2 linked regions of the Caldalkalibacillus thermarum genome follow. The protein of the gene in region 2 interacts with the protein of the main gene of each other region in a pairwise test. Links are inferred from orthologs where the notes say so. Each region holds a gene or a part of one and is shown on either strand. Other genes may lie near its edges. The genes, in order: IEW48_RS08955 and recA.

Evidence for each region.
Region 1: the proteins of recA (region 2) and IEW48_RS08955 interact in binary tests that used the Bacillus subtilis proteins (3 or more experiments, as listed by UniProt). The link is inferred for Caldalkalibacillus thermarum from one-to-one orthologs.

The regions. Positions count from the first base shown.
Region 1 is NZ_BMKZ01000019.1:55-8,906, reverse strand. What follows is about bases 5,845-8,784. They hold IEW48_RS08955 (YveK family protein), read left to right. Parts: upstream 5,845-6,909; coding sequence 6,910-7,659; downstream 7,660-8,784. Other genes in these bases: IEW48_RS08950 (CpsD/CapB family tyrosine-protein kinase), read left to right, coding at 7,649-8,344; IEW48_RS08960 (hypothetical protein), read left to right, coding at 6,572-6,721; fabZ (3-hydroxyacyl-ACP dehydratase FabZ), read left to right, coding at 5,973-6,407. Also shown: spoIID (stage II sporulation protein D), read left to right, coding at 1-391; stage II sporulation protein SpoIIQ, read left to right, coding at 488-1,345; sporulation transcriptional regulator SpoIIID, read left to right, coding at 1,557-1,880; IEW48_RS08990 (rod shape-determining protein), read left to right, coding at 2,027-3,028; IEW48_RS08985 (flagellar hook-basal body protein), read left to right, coding at 3,064-3,990; IEW48_RS08980 (flagellar hook-basal body protein), read left to right, coding at 4,019-4,879; IEW48_RS08975 (DNA-directed RNA polymerase subunit beta), read left to right, coding at 4,905-5,177; pgsA (CDP-diacylglycerol--glycerol-3-phosphate 3-phosphatidyltransferase), read left to right, coding at 5,274-5,810. UniProt on the Bacillus subtilis protein: Required for YwqD kinase activity. May bring YwqD and its substrates into contact. Probably involved in the regulation of capsular polysaccharide biosynthesis.
Region 2 is NZ_BMKZ01000002.1:50,805-60,073, forward strand. The notes cover bases 2,308-5,267. They hold recA (recombinase RecA), read right to left. Parts: upstream 4,336-5,267; coding sequence 3,280-4,335; downstream 2,308-3,279. Other genes in these bases: rny (ribonuclease Y), read right to left, coding at 2,308-2,376; IEW48_RS01365 (RecX family transcriptional regulator), read right to left, coding at 2,571-3,215; IEW48_RS01375 (competence/damage-inducible protein A), read right to left, coding at 4,489-5,267. Outside these bases: IEW48_RS01355 (TIGR00282 family metallophosphoesterase), read right to left, coding at 1-703; more of rny, read right to left, coding at 823-2,307; more of IEW48_RS01375, read right to left, coding at 5,268-5,745; pgsA (CDP-diacylglycerol--glycerol-3-phosphate 3-phosphatidyltransferase), read right to left, coding at 5,829-6,413; IEW48_RS01385 (helix-turn-helix domain-containing protein), read right to left, coding at 6,585-7,475; IEW48_RS01390 (DUF3388 domain-containing protein), read right to left, coding at 7,481-8,293; IEW48_RS01395 (DUF3243 domain-containing protein), read right to left, coding at 8,451-8,711; ymfI (elongation factor P 5-aminopentanone reductase), read right to left, coding at 8,796-9,269. UniProt on the Bacillus subtilis protein: Multifunctional protein involved in homologous recombination, DNA repair and competence.

The sequences.
Region 1 (8,852 bases), on a different replicon or contig from region 2:
CCGCTTTGAGCAACAGATGCGCTTCAGTCTGGACGAGTTTCAGCAAAAACTGGGGGTTCAGCTGTCTCTGCCCGCCTCCAGCGGCCAGCCCTTTGCCGAAATAGTGTCCCGCACCGAAGGGCAGCGGGTCAAAGAAGTACAGGTGGGTGACCGCACCTTTACAGGCAGAGAGATCCGGGAGCTGTTGGGGTTGCCTTCCTCCGATTTTCAGTGGACCATAGCAGGCAACGAAGTGGTGATTACCACCGCTGGTTACGGCCACGGGGTAGGCCTGAGCCAGTACGGCGCCAACGGCATGGCCAAAGAAGGCTATACAGCCGATGACATTGTCCGGTATTATTATCAGGATGTAGCCATTGAAGATTACCGCCAGTGGATTGTGAAAAAATAAATATAACCATAAGCCGGGGGAATAATAAAAAAATTTTGCCTCAGCAACGTATAAAGCGGTTAAAAATGGCAATAATGGTTGCTGAGGTGATGAACAATGAAAGAAGACCAAAACAAACTGTCTTCTCAACGTGAAGAAGAGACTCCCATTCCTTCTTCACTCTGGAAAAAACTAATCAAAAAGAAATGGTTTTTTCCGGCCGTCTACTTAGCGGCAGCAGCCCTCATCCTTGCGCTTATCACCTGGTATCAGAACAACAACTTAGATTACGCCCTTGACTCAGATGAACTGTATGAATCCATCGGCTATGAAAGTGAAGGGGAGACGCAAGAGGGCCTGACCGATGAAGAAGGTTACCTTGATCCTGATGCACTGCCTGTCACTGGTCCGTCAGAAGAAATGATCTGGCCTGTGGCCGTTGGTGACGACATCCAGGTCGTCCTGGGCTTCTTTGACGATGAGGCCAGTGAAGAGGAGCAACTGAACGCCATGGTGCAGTATGAGCGTTCTTTCCACCCCAACCAGGGCCTCGATTTCGCCCACAAAGGCGGGGAAACCTTTGATGTGGTAGCCGCTCTGTCCGGCACCGTGACAAAAGCCGATAAAGATCCTCTGGTCGGCTACTTTGTGGAACTGGAGCATGAGAACGGGCTGGTTACCGTTTATCAAGGGTTGGAGGACGTACAAGTGGCTGAAGGTGACCAGGTGAAGCAGGGTGAGCTCTTAGGACGCGCCGGGCGCAGCATCTTCAAGCAAGACTTAGGTGTACACGTCCACTTCCAGGTTAAAGAAAACGGGGTTCCGGTTAATCCCTACAACTTCTTGTCTGATATGACCGACACGGAAGAGACGGAGAAGGAAGAAACGCCTCAAGCGGAAGATGCCGCCCGCGAACAAGATGATGAACAAGATGATGCTGCCTCTCGGCAAACCGATGCCCAAGACGGAGAATAACAGCGGCACGACAAACAGCTTCAAACCGTAATTCCCCCCTTTTACCATATAAAGCCTGAAAAAGCATCCCTTTGCATTGGGACAAGCTTTTTCAGGCCTTTTAATTTTAAGAGAAAATCATGTTTTTGGCTTGTCAGGCTTGGATTTAAAGCATATCTGACTTTTTTGGCAAATATAATGTATCAGATTAAACGTACAGGAGGCGAGGGGAGTGCAGGATTACATCAAGGAGCGAACCTTAAAAATCGGTCTGCACATCGTGGAAACCAGGGACACGGTTCGCCAAATTGCCAAAGCATTTGGTGTATCCAAAAGCACAGTGCACAAAGATCTGACCGAACGGCTGCCCGAAATCAATCCCGAACTGGCTAACGAGGTGAAAAAGATACTGGAATATCACAAATCCGTGCGCCATTTACGGGGAGGGGAAGCAACCAAAATCAAGTATAAGCGTGAGAAAAAGCAGCAGACTAAAGGACAAACGGCTGTCGTCAACGCCCAGGAAAACGAAAAAGCACGTTCGTACACAAATTAAAAAATTCGACGCAAAATGGCAAATTTTTAACGTCAGAAAAAAGGAATTCCCTGAACGGATTGCGAAATATATATTCATACATATTTAAGCCAAGATATGACAACGGGAGAACCAAGGTTAGTGGATATACAGGGAGGGCAATAAAGATGTTCAGTCGAGACATTGGCATCGATCTGGGAACGGCCAACGTGTTGATTCATATTAAGGGCAAAGGGATTGTGCTGAATGAACCCAGTGTTGTGGCTGTTGACAAAAACACAGGGAAAGTGCTGGCTGTTGGGGAAGGAGCCCGACGGATGGTCGGACGGACACCAGGAAATATAGTAGCCATTCGCCCCTTGAAAGACGGCGTCATCGCTGATTTTGACATAACGGAAGACATGCTGAAACATTTCTTGCAAAAAATCGGGGTCAGGGGCTTTTTCAGCTCTCCGCGCATATTGATCTGTTGTCCAACCAACATTACCTCCGTGGAACAAAAAGCGATTCGTGAAGCAGCCGAAAAAAGCGGCGCCAAACGCGTCTTTTTAGAAGAGGAACCGAAAGTGGCAGCCATTGGTGCGGGCATGGACATTTTCCAACCTAGTGGAAATATGGTTGTCGATATTGGCGGTGGTACAACGGATATTGCCGTGCTCTCCATGGGAGACATTGTCACCGCCTCTTCTATCAAGGTGGCAGGGGACAAGTTCGATCAAGCCATACAGCACTTTATTAAACGGAAGTACAAGCTGTTGGTCGGGGAGCGCACCGCAGAAGACGTGAAGCATAAGATCGCTACTGTATTTCCTGATGCCCGTCAGGAAGAGATGGACATCCGCGGGCGGGATCTGGTCTCCGGTTTGCCCAAAACGGTGACGGTGACATCGGGTGAGATTTATGAGGCCTTAAATGAACCGGTCGAGCAGGTCATTACGGCGGCCAGAGGCGTACTGGAGCGGACGCCGCCGGAATTGGCGGCCGATATTATTGACAGAGGCATCATGCTCACCGGCGGGGGCGCCTTGCTGTACGGCATGGACATGCTGTTGGCTGACGTCCTGCAAGTGCCTGTGCTGGTGGCAGACGACCCGATGACCTGCGTCGCCAAGGGGACAGGCCTCATGTTAGAAAACTTAGACCGCATCCCCAAAAAAGCACTGGTTTAAGCTCTAAGCCATGAGACTGAAAGGGAGAGGAGAGCATGTTTAAAGGAATCTACAGCGCTGCATCTGGCATGATTGCCGCTGAACGGGTGCAGGAGATATTGAGCCACAACTTGGCTAATGCCCAGACACCCGGCTTTAAACAGGACCGGGCAGCGGTACGTTCGTTTCCAGAAATGCTGCTTCAGCGCTTGGAGGCTTCCCCTTCGTCCCGGGCCGGCCGCAGTCAGCCGGGAAGGGGAGGGCGTCTGGAAACACCCATTGGCACGTTACATACCGGGGTGTACATGCAGGAAAGCATCCCCCGCTTTGGACAGGGGCCGCTCCAGGAAACAGGGCGGGCTCTGGATGTGGCTATTGTGGACCAATACTTGCCCCCCAATCCTGAGACGGGACGCCGGGGACACCTTTTCTTCGCTGTACAAGCGGGAGACGGTGAGATCCGCTATACCCGCAACGGTCAATTTGTACTGGACCAGGACGGTTATCTGGTCACACCCGAAGGTTATTATGTGCTGGATGAGACGCTCAATCCCATCTATGCCGGCCATGACCGGCTGGTGATCTCAGAAGACGGGCGGGTGCTCCTTGATCCCCAGGCCGCTGGTGGTGCCCCGGCGGATGTGAATCCTGAGCCCCGGTTGTGGCTGGGGTACACGGAACACCCTGAACGCTTGATCCGGGAGAGGCATGGCCTGTGGCGCTGGCCGGGAGGAGAAGGAGAGGAACCCTTTGCCGAACCGCAATTGGCCGCCAATGTTCCCTTTTTAACTGACCCGGCCAATCCAGGAGGGATCCCGTTTGCCCTTAAACAGGGCTTCCTTGAGCAGTCCAACGTGGATGTGACCCAGACCATGACCCAGATGTTGATGCACTACCGCCTGTATGAAGCCAATCAAAAGGTGTTGCAAACGTATGACCGTAACATGGAGCTGGCGGCCAACCAGATTGGCAAGTTGTATTAATGACTGAAGGAGAGGGGGGAATCCTGTCATGAACCGCGTCATGCTGACCTCAGCAGCCACTTTGCGCCAATTACAGCTTAAAGTGGATACCCATGCCCACAATCTGGCCAATCTCAATACAGCCGGTTTTAAACGGAGAGAAGCGGCTTTTCAGGATCTGTTAACCCGCCAGCTCCACAACCAGCCCCATCTCCGGCAGGAAGCGGGCCGCCTGACGCCTTACGGGGTGCGTCTCGGACATGGGGGCCGCGTCAGCCAAACCCTCTTGCGCACCGAGCAAGGCGGCATGATCATCACAAACCGTCCGCTCGATTTTATGATTGAAGGTCCCCACGCCTGGTTCTGCCTGGCATCGATCAACAATGCTGAAGCGGGTGGCGGACAACAGGAAGTGGTCTATACCCGGGACGGACGTTTCCACCTGGCCCCCCATCCTGATCTGGCTGGCTTTGTGCGGCTGGTGGCGGCTGACGGTTCGCCGCTTTTGGCAGCAGACGGCGGGCAGATTACATTTCCGGCCCATTATGATACAATAGAGCTCAGGGAAGATGGAACACTTGCGGCCTATCAGGCCCAAACACCCGAGAACCGTGTGGAATATGTCCTGGGCTTGGCCTATATCGAGCGGCCTGATCAGCTCGTAGCCATGGGTGAGAACCGTTTCCGCTGGCCTGGGGAGGAAGCAGAGATTGAAGTGCTGAACCTGGCCCAACAGGATCCGGCGGAGCGCACCATCCGTTTGCGCCAGGGGGCACTGGAAACCTCAAACGTAGACCTGACCCAGGAGATGACCCAGGTGATGGCTGCCCAGCGCCTGATGCAACTTAAGGCCCGTTCCATCTCCATTGCCGATGAGATGCTGGGCTTGGCCAATTCGATTCGTGCATAAGCCCTTGATGAAGGGGAAATTCTAAATGGGGACTCAGCAGGAAGAGCGACAACAGCTAGAGAAGGAGAAAAAACAAGGAAAGGAAAAAAAGAAAAAGATCATGCTGGTGCGCAAGCGTCCGCTCCGGCAGCGTATCTTACTGTTTATGGCCAAGTGGCTGTTTATTTTCTTCTGCTTTTTTGCCACGCTTGTGGCCGGGCTGATCGTTGGCTTTGGGGTGCTCGGCAAGGAAGACTTGCGGCTGGTGATAAACATCGAGACCTGGAAACATATCTACAATCTTGTCTTTAAGGATTAAAACGACCGAGGTAGAACATATACATCACTTAACTGAAGGAACTTCGGTAGCACGGCCGAAGTTTTTCTGCTATGGCGCAGAGAGAGGAAGGACGCTATGAATGTACCCAATCTGATTACGGTTACCCGTTTTTTTTTCATACCGCTGTTTTGGATCGCTTTTTTCTCAGGTGTGGATTATGCCAATCTGCTGGCCTTTGCCGTACTGATTCTGGCCGGTGTGAGCGATATGCTGGACGGCTATCTGGCCCGCAGGACACAGCAGGTCACCGAGACGGGCAAACTGCTAGACCCGTTGGCGGATAAGCTGATGATGATTACCGTGATTCTGGCCTTTGTCATTGACGGACGCATCTCCTGGTTGGCGGCCGGTGTCTTTTTCAGCCGGGATCTGGGCATGATCTTAGTTTCCATGTTTGTTCATTTTCGGGGCAAAAGAAAAGTGCCGGCGGCCAACTGGCTGGGCAAGGCCACCACGGTCCTGTATTATATAGTCTTTTTGATGATTATGTTCCAGCTGCCTTACTACCGGGAAGGCTTGTGGGCGGCCATTGGGTTTTCCATCATTACCAGCTTGAATTACCTGTACACCTATCTGCGCATGGAGCCCAACGTGAAAAGAGCCCCCCAGTAACCAGCTGTTAGCTGGGAGACTCCTTTATGTGAACCCCAACTTCCCATGGAAAGCGGGGACATTTCATAGTCTGCACGCCTGATGAGGCTTTATACCTTAGGTTGGTCACCTGATTTTGGCCCAGGCTCAAATTTTATCCTGGTTCAGAGAGGAGACATGGACATGCTGGATATTGAACAGATTAAAGAGATCATCCCCCACCGTTATCCCTTTTTGCTGGTGGACCGTATCCTGGAGGTGGAAGAAGGAAAGCGGGCGGTCGGTCTTAAAAATGTGACGGCCAATGAACACTTTTTCAGCGGCCACTTTCCCGATTACCCCGTCATGCCCGGGGTGCTGATTGTGGAAGCGCTGGCCCAGGTGGGTGCCGTGGCCATCCTGAAAAAAGAAGAGAACCGGGGCCGGATTGCCTTCTTTGCCGGGATTGACAACTTCCGCTTCAAAGGGCAGGTGAAGCCGGGCGATACCTTGCACCTGGAAGTGGAGCTGACCCGGGTGCGGGGCTCTATCGGCAAAGGGCATGGCGTGGCCAAAGTAAACGACCAGATTGTGGCTGAGGGTGACCTGATGTTTGCCCTGGGAGAGAAGCAGAATTAACCGCGTTTTAAGACAATTTTTACCAGGTCTTTAAATAAATTTAATTGTTGTGGCCGCCGCCGGGCGGTTTTTATGTGCATCACGTCTGGTTTGCAATTCTCCATAAAACACTGGATACAGGGACATCCTAATCCATAGGACAAGCTTAAGAACGGATGATGACCATGACCCTTGTTCGCCTGGGCTATGTGGCCATGAGTGTCCACCTTGTCAATGCCTCGCCTTCCCATGATGAACTGAGTGATTGGCAGTGGATTCCGGCCATTCGGCCCCAGTTGGCCCAGTTAGGCCAGTTTGCAGCCGAAAAGCGCTAAACAATTTCGCCATCATGCCGATTATATTGATGTGGACATGTTTATGGACTTCTTGCAGGCCATTAAGGCAATTTGGGAAAAAAAGACTAGAAAATGCAGAGGAAGTTGTTTACAATGGACATGAGTCTTATAAAGGGAAACTGATCTAATGCTATGATTCTTCAAGAAATGAGAGATGGAGGCGTACTATGGAGAACCGGGAAGTGCAAGAGCTGGATTTAAGGGAATTGTTTGCTATTTTGAGAAAAAGATTATCCTTGATTACCCTCATAACCGCGGTGGCTGTTTTGGTGAGCGGCATTGTCAGCTACTTTATCATCACGCCCCAATACGAGGCCAAAGCGGAGATTCTGGTTAACCAGAGCCGCCCAGGCAATGAAATTAATCAGGGGGATATCCGCACTAACATTGAACTGATGAATACCTATCAAGTGGTCATTAAAAGTCCGCGCATCCTGGAGCTGGTGATTGAACGTTACAACCTGGACAAAACCTATACAGAACTGGATGAGCAAATTAACGTCAGTGCCGTACGGGATTCTCAAGTGATGGCCATTACGGTGACGGACCCCAGCCTGGAGCAGGCTGTCTATATTGCCAATGCCGTGGCTGAAACGTTTCAGCGGGAAATTGTCAACTTGATGAATGTCGATAACGTGCACATTATGGCCGAAGCGAAAGTGTCCGACAACCCAACACCGGTTAAACCCAAGCCGGTGCTGAACATGGCCATTGCCGGTGTGGTGGGTTTAATGACAGCCGTTGGCTTGGCTTTCTTGCTGGAGTACCTGGATAATACCATTAAAACCGAGCAAGATGTGGAGCGCGTTCTGGGACTGCCTGTCTTGGGCACCATTGGCCAGATGGAGGAACCTGCTGCCCAAACAGCCCGGGTGCGGCACAGCCGGCAAGTAGGAGGAGAACAAGTTGAAGTCTAGACAATCTGCACATAAACGACGCTCACTGATTACCCTGCAGGATCCCAAGTCACCGATTTCGGAAGCTTTTCGCACCTTAAGAACCAATATCCAATTTGCCAGCGTGGATAAGGAACTGCGCACCCTGATGGTGACCAGTAGCGGACCGGGAGAAGGAAAGTCCATCGTTTCAGCTAACTTGGCTATTACCCTGGCCCAAGCGGGCAAAGCTGTTCTGCTGGTGGATGCAGATATGCGCAAACCAACGGTGAACCATACCTTCCGCTTTCTGAATAATGAAGGTTTGACCAATGTCATCTCCGGCACTGCCACACTGGAGGATGTGATCAAGACTGATACGGATGTGGAAGGGCTGGATGTCTTGACCTCAGGGCCTATTCCGCCCAACCCGGCAGAGCTGTTGGGCTCTAAGCGGATGAAAGCGCTTATTGAAGAAGCCCAAACGAAATATGATGTGGTGCTGTTTGATACACCGCCGGTGATAGCCGTAACAGATGCACAGATTTTGGCCAGCCAAGTGGATGGTGTCATTCTGGTTGTCAGCTCAGGAAAAACCAATCAGGAATTGGCTGTAAAGGCTAAGAGTTTACTAGAAACAGTGCAAGCCAACATCATAGGCTGTGTCTTAAATAACCGCAAACTTTCCGGCAACAGCTATTATTATTACTATTACGGTGAACGATAAGGTATGGGAGCATGTTGCTGCAGCATCGAATTTTAGAACTCGCTACCATACACACCTTACGCAGCGGGCTAAAATTTCTTTTTTGAATAACTATAGGTTATTATTCTCAACTTTCGCACCTTGAAAAACACGAGAATCCCTTGATTTAACTGGGGAATTTGGCCAAAAAACGCGAAAAACACCCAATCCTTTGGTAAAATGAAGTTGCTATCACTAACACTTACCAAGGAAAGGATGTTTTTCATGTCTATCGTACCAAATTCCTCGGCTTCTGACCAGCAACTTCTTTCAAGAGTGGATCGTTTTTTCAAAGAACAGCGGATTGGCTCTCTACTCAAAAAGTCCAATTTTGTGAAAGATTGCGGATGGACTTGCCTGGCGCTTTTCAAATTCCTTTTTCTCCTGGTGTTTAGCAAGAAAAATCTGTAGCAAGCCCTTCAAAAGAAAGACGCACTGGATCTTCCCGGAAAAGATGCGGTCTATCGTTTTCTGAATTCCAGCCGCTATA
Region 2 (9,269 bases):
ATTGGACAGGACCTTGTTTTAAAACCTCGAAGCGGGCGGGTAATGCGGTCAAAAACCGGTATAAAACCGCTTCTTTTTTCATGCCCAGAATACCATTGCGGGGACCTGTCATGCCTACATCTGTTATGTAAGCGGTTTGCTTAGGCAACAGGCGCTCATCGGCTGTCTGGACATGGGTATGGGTGCCTACCACTGCGGACACTCTTCCGTCCAAGTACCATCCCATCGCTTCCTTTTCACTTGTGGCCTCAGCATGAAAATCTACGAAAATAATGGGTGTTTCTTTTTTAACCAGATCAATTAATTCATCAGCTTTTCGGAACGGACAATCAATGGCTGGTAAAAAAGTGCGTCCTTGAAGATTGATCACCGCTATTTTGTGCTGGTTTACATTTAGAATTGTATATCCTCTTCCCGGAGCTCCCTCCGGAAAGTTTGCGGGGCGAATCACATTGGTGGCTTGCTCCAAGAAGTCTCCTGTATCTTTTTGATCCCAAGTATGATTACCCAGTGTAATGACCTGGGCCCCAACTTCAAATAATTGCTTGGCAATTTTTTCTGTAATCCCCTTTCCGCCCGCTGCATTCTCACCGTTAACAATTGTAACGGTTGGCTGGTATTTAGCTTTAAGCTTTGGCAAGTACTTATTAACCATGTCCCTGCCGGGCGAACCAACAATATCGCCAATAAACAAAACCTTCATGGATTCCCTCCTTTATTACTTTAATTTTATTATATTTTAGCAGTCGAGTCGAAAAAAATATTTTAGCAGTCGAAAAAATAAAGTGGCACTTAGGCCACTTTATTTTTTTACCCTCTGCTTTATTTTGCATATTCCACCGCTCGCGTTTCACGGATGACAGTGACCTTGATATGGCCGGGATAATCCAGTTCAGCCTCAATTTTTTTACTGATTTCCCGGGCCAGCTGATAAGCTTCAAGGTCGTCAACCATATCTGGTTTAACCAATATCCGTACTTCACGGCCAGCTTGAATCGCGTAAGATTTCTCTACACCCTCAAATGATTCAGTAATTTCCTCTAATTTTTCCAGACGTTTAAGGTATGTTTCCAGTGTTTCACGCCGTGCTCCTGGCCGTGCAGCAGAAAGGGCGTCAGCAGCCCCAACTAAGGCGGCAATGACCGAAGCGGGCTCCACATCTCCGTGGTGGGAAGCAATCCCGTCAATCACCACTTCAGGTTCATTGTACTTTTTGGCCAATTCAATACCAATCTCCACATGACTGCCTTCCACTTCATGGTCGATGGCTTTACCAATATCATGCAACAAGCCAGCCCGCTTAGCCAGGTTCACATCTTCCCCTAACTCAGCAGCCATCAGGCCCGTTAAGAAGGCCACTTCCATGGAGTGTTTAAGCACATTTTGGCCATAGCTTGTTCTAAAGTGCAAACGTCCCAGGATTTTAATAAGGTCAGGATGAAGACCATGAACACCCGTTTCAAAGGTGGCTTGTTCGCCGTAGTTACGGATACGTTCATCCACCTCACGGCGTGCTTTTTCCACCATCTCTTCTATTCGTGCCGGATGGATGCGTCCATCAGCAACCAATTTCTCCAGTGCCGTTTTGGCAATCTCTCGACGAATCGGATCAAAGCCTGACAAAATAACCGCTTCAGGCGTATCATCAATAATCAGATCAATACCCGTCAATGTTTCCAACGTCCGGATGTTACGTCCCTCACGGCCGATAATCCGGCCCTTCATTTCATCGTTAGGCAGATTGACAACCGATACCGTTGTCTCTGCCACATGATCGGCAGCACAACGCTGTATGGCTAATGATAAAATTTTCCTGGCTTTTTTCTCTGCCTCCTCTTTTGCTTGTGTTTCAATCTCTTTCGCTAACATGGCGGCTTCATGCCGGACTTCTTTCTCCACATTGGAGAGAATAATCTGTTTGGCTTCCTCATGACTCAAATTAGCGATGCGTTCCAGCTCTGCCTGCTGTTCTTTATATAATGCTTCTACTTTGCTTTCCATCTCTTCAACTTGCCGTTGCCTTTGGCTGAGGGATTCTTCTTTTTGCTCCAGAGCATTTAATTTGCGGTCCAGCGCTTCTTCTTTGTGGATGATCCGGCGCTCTTGTTGTTGAATTTCTTGTCGGCGCAGTTTAAACTCTTCCTCCGCTTCCGAGCGAATCTTAAACGCTTCATCTTTCGCTTCCAAGATTGTTTCTTTCTTTAACCTTTCGGCTTCCTTTTTAGCGTCATCTATGATTTGCTCAGCAGCTGATTCGGCACTTTTAATTTTTGCCTCAGCAATCGATTTGCGAATCAAGTACCCAGCACCTACACCGACAGCAACTGAGACCAGCAAAATGGAGATGCCTGGGAGCAAGGAAATCGTTATCGTCATCATTTCACCTCCTCTTGCACTCATTGCTGGCTCGGTGACTCCCTCTCATACGGTTACGTCCATCCATGCACCATGTTTTTGGCAAAAAAAAGAAAAAAGCTCTCTGTCAACTATGTTTGTCTGGCTGTGCACACAATAAATGTGCATTATAATTGTATATTTGTCCCAACATCATGTCAAGTTGATGGGTCCGGCTAACAATCTTCCTGTTCCTCATCTACAAGGTGTTTACAGACCCTTTCAATCACATGTGACGGATATCCCCTCCGGCTAAGGTAAGTGAATAGTTTGTATTTCCGTAATTTTGGATCTGAACTGTCATACTTTTTCGCCCGTTTTTTGGCCAGAGTAAAACAGGCCTCATACTCAGCTTCCTGATCCATCTGCTCTAATGCCCGCTGGATAACAGACTCTTCAATTCCTTTTTCTTTCAATTCCTGACGGAGAAGATAGCGCCCTTTATGTTTGGTTTTCACCCGTTCCTCTATCCATTGCCAAGCAAAGGCTTCATCATCCAGGTAACCTTCATTGATCCACTTTTGTACTACTTCTTCTATCAGCTCCTGGTCAAACCCTTTCTGCTGGAGATAACTTCTCATTTCGAACGTTGTACGGGGACGATAGCTGAGCAAGCGCAAACCAGCATGTTCAATCTTTTTTTTCTCTTCCTCCCTTAGAATCTCCTGTAAGTCGGCCTGATTGACTTGCTTGCCTTTGAGCAGCCGTTTATCCACCAGAACGTCTTCATGAACCGAAAAAGCATATTCATCATTAAGATAAACATCATAGCGGTGAGCATCACGGCCATGCTGTTTAATTTTCGTTATTTTCCTGCTCATCACGATCACCTTTTTTCTTGTGGTGATTAAACAAAGAGAAGGGGGAGATTCCCCCTTCCAAACGTCATGAGTCTAAGTCAAGGGTCAATTCTTCCTTTACCTCTTGATTTTGGTTCTCAGGATAGGTGACAGCTTCCAGTCCAAAGTGTTGCCTGATTTTATTTTCGATTTCCAAACACAGGTCCGGATGTTCCACTAAGTATTGCTTGGCATTCTCGCGGCCCTGTCCTAATCGTTGATCATTATAAGAATACCAGGCCCCGCTTTTCTGAATAATATCCAGATCTGAAGCCATGTCCAGCACGCTGCCTTCACGGGAAATGCCCTCACCGTACATAATATCCACATCGCATGACTTGAAAGGCGGGGCCACTTTGTTTTTGACCACTTTGATTTTGGTCTTGTTACCGATCAGATCGTTCCCTTGTTTAATCGTCTCTGCTCTGCGCACGTCAAGGCGAATGCTGGCATAGAACTTTAAGGCACGCCCACCGGGAGTGGTTTCCGGGTTGCCAAACATCACGCCAACTTTTTCACGAATCTGGTTAATGAAGATGGCAATCGTTTTTGATTTGCTGATGGCTCCGGAAAGTTTGCGCAGAGCTTGGGACATAAGCCGGGCTTGCAAACCCACATGGGAATCTCCCATTTCCCCTTCGATCTCAGCTTTGGGAACCAGTGCTGCCACTGAGTCGATGACAATAATGTCAATAGCACCGCTGCGCACGAGAGCTTCAGCAATTTCCAAAGCTTGTTCCCCTGTATCAGGCTGAGACAGGAGCAACTCATCAATGTTAACCCCTAGGTTTTTGGCATATTGGGGGTCAAGGGCATGTTCAGCATCAATAAATGCAGCTTGTCCTCCCATTTTTTGGGCTTCGGCAATGGCATGCAAAGCCACCGTTGTCTTACCTGACGACTCAGGCCCATATATTTCTACAATCCGCCCCCGCGGATAGCCGCCTACACCTAAAGCAATATCCAAAGCAAGTGACCCGCTGGAAATAGTGGAGACTTGATTGTTAACGGCCGCCTCCCCCAATTTCATAATCGATCCTTTTCCAAACTGTTTCTCAATTTGACGCAAAGCCATGTCTAAGGCTGCCCGACGATCAGACATCATTCATCCAACTCTCCCTTGTCTTTAAATTTAAAATCCGTATGATTTCAACAGAGCTATGTATACCGAATATTCTCTTTAACAATTATCATACCCTCTTTTTGTCCATTTGCCAATAGCAAAATCGAACATTTATTCCCTCTTGAGACCATCTCAACCAGATTGGTTCCCTACCAGTTCTTTAACGGTTCTGATCAGGTAAAACAAAGCTAATTTAGCTGCCCGCGTTTGAACGGTGTGACGCAAGCCTCCCACATTCACTTTATAAACCCTTGTCTTATGTTCACCGGCCACACCGATAAACACCAGCCCCACCGGTTTTCCTTCCTGTTGCTCAGGGCCAGCTACGCCAGTAACTGACACTCCCAAGTCAGTTTTAAATTTTTTGCGCACCTCTTCAGCCAAAATTCGTGCCGTTCTTTCACTAATCGCGCCATCTTGGCCCAAAACTTCAGGAGGAACACCCAGCTCGCCCATTTTCACATCATTGGCATAGCAAACGATGCCCCCGGGAAACACCTGACTGGCTCCGCTTACCCGGGTGATAGAATGGCATACCAGTCCCCCGGTACAACTTTCCGCGGCAGCCACAGTAAGGTTGTTGTGATGCAACTGGCGGACAAGCACTTCTTCCAGTGTCTCCTCATCCCAGCCATACTGGTACTTCCCCACCCGCGCCTGGATTTCACGGATCAGACTGGCCATCTTCTGCTCCGCATCGGCTTTGCTTTTGGCGAAACTGGTGAGCCTTAAGGTTACTTCCCCTTCTTTGGCTAGCGGGGCAATGGTGGGATTGGTCTGGTTATTAATAAGATCTAAAAGCCGACTTTCGAGTGCTGACTCACCAATTCCGCAAAATCGCATCACTTTAGAGTGAACCACGTGTTGGTCAGGCGAAAGCTCTACAAGGTATGGACGGGCATATTTAAAGTACATCGGCTTCAGTTCGCCCGGCGGACCTGGGAACAGCAAATAATGAACCCCCTCATGTTTAACGGCCATTCCTGGGGCCAACCCGGTCTCATTGGGAAAGACACGGGCCCCATCAATAATCAGGGCCTGGCGCTTGTTATTCTCAGTCATCGGCACCTGTCTGGCTTCAAAAAAACGTTGAATCCTCTTCAGGGCTTGTGGCTCAAGCTTTAAGGAGCGTCCCACATGACGGGCCACCACCTCTTTGGTTAAATCATCCTTGGTCGGTCCCAGCCCCCCGGTTAAAAGCACCAGATCAGAGCGGGAATGGGCAATAGCCAGCTGTGCAGCCAAACGGTCGGGGTTGTCACCTACAACAGAATGAAAGTAAACAGAAATGCCCAGGGCATTTAGTTGTTCAGACAAAAACTGGGCGTTAGTATTGACGATTTGTCCCAACAGCAGCTCCGTACCAACCGCAATAATCTCCGCCTTCACACTTCCACTCCTCACATCTTAGTGGTTGACCCTCATTAAGTGTAAAAAAGACAAGGTGCCTGCCTCAACCTTGTCCGTGACTTTCATATCGACCTTTTAAATTGGATCACTTTTCGATTTTTAACAAAGTAATCAACTCCTGACCAAATCGTGACGATGACAGCCACCCACATGGCAAACGGCGCAAAGGGAATGCCAACGAGACTAAACGGAAAATTATTCAGCATAACAGCCACGATGGCAACAATTTGAGTCAGTGTTTTTAACTTGGCCAACGGGCTGGCTTCAATCACATGGCCCTCTGCTACCGCCACCAGCCGCAATCCTGTAACAGCAAACTCACGGCTGATAATCACGATGGCCATCCACCCTTCAATACTGCCTCGGTCCACCAAGGAAATTAAGGCTGCCGTAATCAATAATTTATCGGCTAAAGGATCTAAAAACTTGCCAAAATTAGTCACCATTTTCTTTTTGCGGGCAATATACCCGTCCAGGCCATCGGTACTGGCTGCAATAATAAAGACAACAGTGGCGATGATTTCAGAATATGTAATGGACACACCGGCAAAGGTGACCGAACCAAGGTCAAAGTGAATGAGCAAGAACAGCATGACGACTGGAACCAGAAAAACCCTGGCCAATGTAATTTTATTCGCTAGATTCATGCAGTTTTCCTCCAAGTCATCAAGGGCGGTGATGTAGGAAACGTCACTTGGTCACAGGACTTCAAGATACTGATATCAGTATAATATATGGGATATAGCATGTCAAAATACGGCAACATGTTTTAAAGAAAAAAAGAGCCATATTGGGGTTAGCAACATGGCTAAATAGTTTTACTCCGCCGGATTAAAGTTAATCACAATATGATGAACCTGGGACAGACCGGAGAGATCAACAGGCTGGTCATTAATATATAATTGTGCCCCAGGGGTATTGCCAAAGTGGAATCTTACTTGTTCGTAACTGGAAAGATCCCACTCCTTACTTGACCCTTGTGTCAGTAATAACTGATCTATTTCCTGACCAGCTGCTTCATCGTTTAAGCTATACCAAACATCCCCGTTTGCTGCCTCCAAGCGGACCACCATCTCTGTGGCATTCTCATATGTATAGTAAGTCCGGTTACCTTCTGTTTCCCCCCTTGTTAATACAGGCTCAAGGAACGCATTTTCTGCTTGTTGGACGGGCTCATTTTCAGACTGGTTTTCTTTACCGTTTTGTCCATTGGTTTCGGTTGCTCCTCCATTTTGTTCCTCTTCGCTCACCACTTCCCCGTCACTATCCACTCCGGGAGCATCATCCAGTGGTGCGCCTGCTTCAGGATTGATAAAGTTCACAGCAGAGATGTAGATCACAAACCCAATTAACAGTAAAAAGGCATAAAAAAGGAGATTGGAAACCCACTTTCCTCCTGCGGTTGAAGATGGCCTTCGGGTTCTGCGGCTCTTACGCTGGGGCGTCTGGACCAATTCTGTCGGAGTTTGGGGCACACGCGGAAGTTCATGGGAAAATTGCTCCAGCACCTGCTCAGGATTAAGCCCCAGTGCTTCGGCATAACTTTTGATGAACGCTCGGGCATAAAAAGCTCCGGGCAAAGCGTTGTACTCTCCTTTTTCAATGGCCTCCAGGTACCGCTTGCGAATCTTTGTCACTTCCTGGATTTCCTCCAGGGTCATCTTCTTCTCTTTCCGTGTCTCTTTCAGGTAGCGACCCAGTTCTGACAAAAGAGTCACCTCCAATCACTGTTAAAATTTGAAATCTGGGGGTCAATATCATAGGGCATCTCTTCGTTTTCATAGTTGCGCAACTCAATAATGAAGTCAAAATCCTCCAAACTGTATTCGGTGTAACGCACAAAAATATCGGGGTGTTCCACCACCTTAGTTGCATCCAGCCGCAAAACTTCCCTGAGCAGCGTCTGATGTTGTTCAGGCGCCCGTGTAGTGGAAACAATGCCATCAATAATAAAAACATGATCAGGTGAGAGCTCATCATCAGCCATTTGACTGCGAATGGTTTGTTTTAACAAGGTGGACGAAACAAAGGACCACCGTTTGTTGGCACAAACACTGGAGGCGACAATAGATTCCGTTTTGCCTACTCTCGGTCTTCCTCTGATCCCGATGAGTTGATGACCCTCTTTTTTGAAAATTTCAGCCAGGAAATCAACCAAGAGCCCTATCTCGTCACGGACAAAACGAAACGTTTTTTTATCATCGGCATCACGAGAGATGTAACGGCCGTGGCGAACGGCCAAACGGTCACGTAAGTGGGGATGGCGTAGTTTCGTAATGGAGATGTTATTGACCCTTTCTAACAGACTTCTTAACAACTCAATACGCTCGTCATCATCACTTTCCAAAATCATCCCCCGCCGGTTTAAGTCTACACCGTTAATGGTAATGATATTAATCTTTAGCATGCCTAACAGGGAGGAAATATCACCAAGCAACCCGGGGCGGTTTTCATGAATCAGATACTCCAAATACCATTCTTTTTTCTCTGGTTTCTCATCAGCCACACTGATCAACCCTTCCAGCATTTTCAATGTACTACTAATGTACTATCGACACTATTCTACACAATGAGAAGAGTTCCTGCTACTTTAGTTGAAAAATTTTTGGATAAAATGACAAACAGATAAACGCCCTTTCTGGCGAAAGAGCGTTTATGCTGAGTCTCAACTTGGTTTCTTGCAGTTAGTGCGTCGTGCCTTCATTTTGGACAAGTTTGACCATCAATTGAGCAAGGACCTTTTGTTCTTCTTCACTGCTCGCATCCCACAATGCTTTGAGCAAACGTTCCTCAGCGTTCTTAGGCTCCACTTCAGCAGACAAATAGTCCCCGATGCGGTAAGCCATTTCATTGATAACTTCCTGGGTCATCCCACCTTGCTGCGCCGCTTCCAAGCGGTCACCCAAAAAGTCTTTCCATTGCTCAAAATTATCTAAAATAGACATGTTTTACCTCCTCGCCATCAACATGGTAATGAGTGGGGATTCATCTTTTAATATGGTTATATGGAAGGGGAATTATTCATCAAATCAGGTAAGCCACCCTCCGTTCACCCGTAAAATATCCCCGGTGATATAACTGCTTTCATCCTGAATCAAAAAGTGGATGGCGTGGGCCACCTCATCAGGAAAACCCAATCGTCCGGCTGGTATTTCCTCGGTGAGTGCTTGTTTTTCCTCTGGTGTATACCCTTTCAGCATGGGGGTGTCAATGGCGCCAGGGGAGACAGCATTCACCGTAATGCCAGATGGAGCCACCTCCTTGGCCAAAGCTTTGGTCAAAGCATTCAAACCACCTTTAACCATGGAGTACAGGGTCTCACATGAACCGCCAGTCTCTCCCCAAATCGAAGTGACATAAACGATGCGCCCCCATTGATTAGCGATCATAGACGGCAACAGACGCTGGGTCAGTTTAAACGGTGAAGTGAGATGCAATTGGATCATCCGCTGATAATCCTCATCCCTTATCTCCGTAAACAAAGCAACATGAGCCAAACCGGC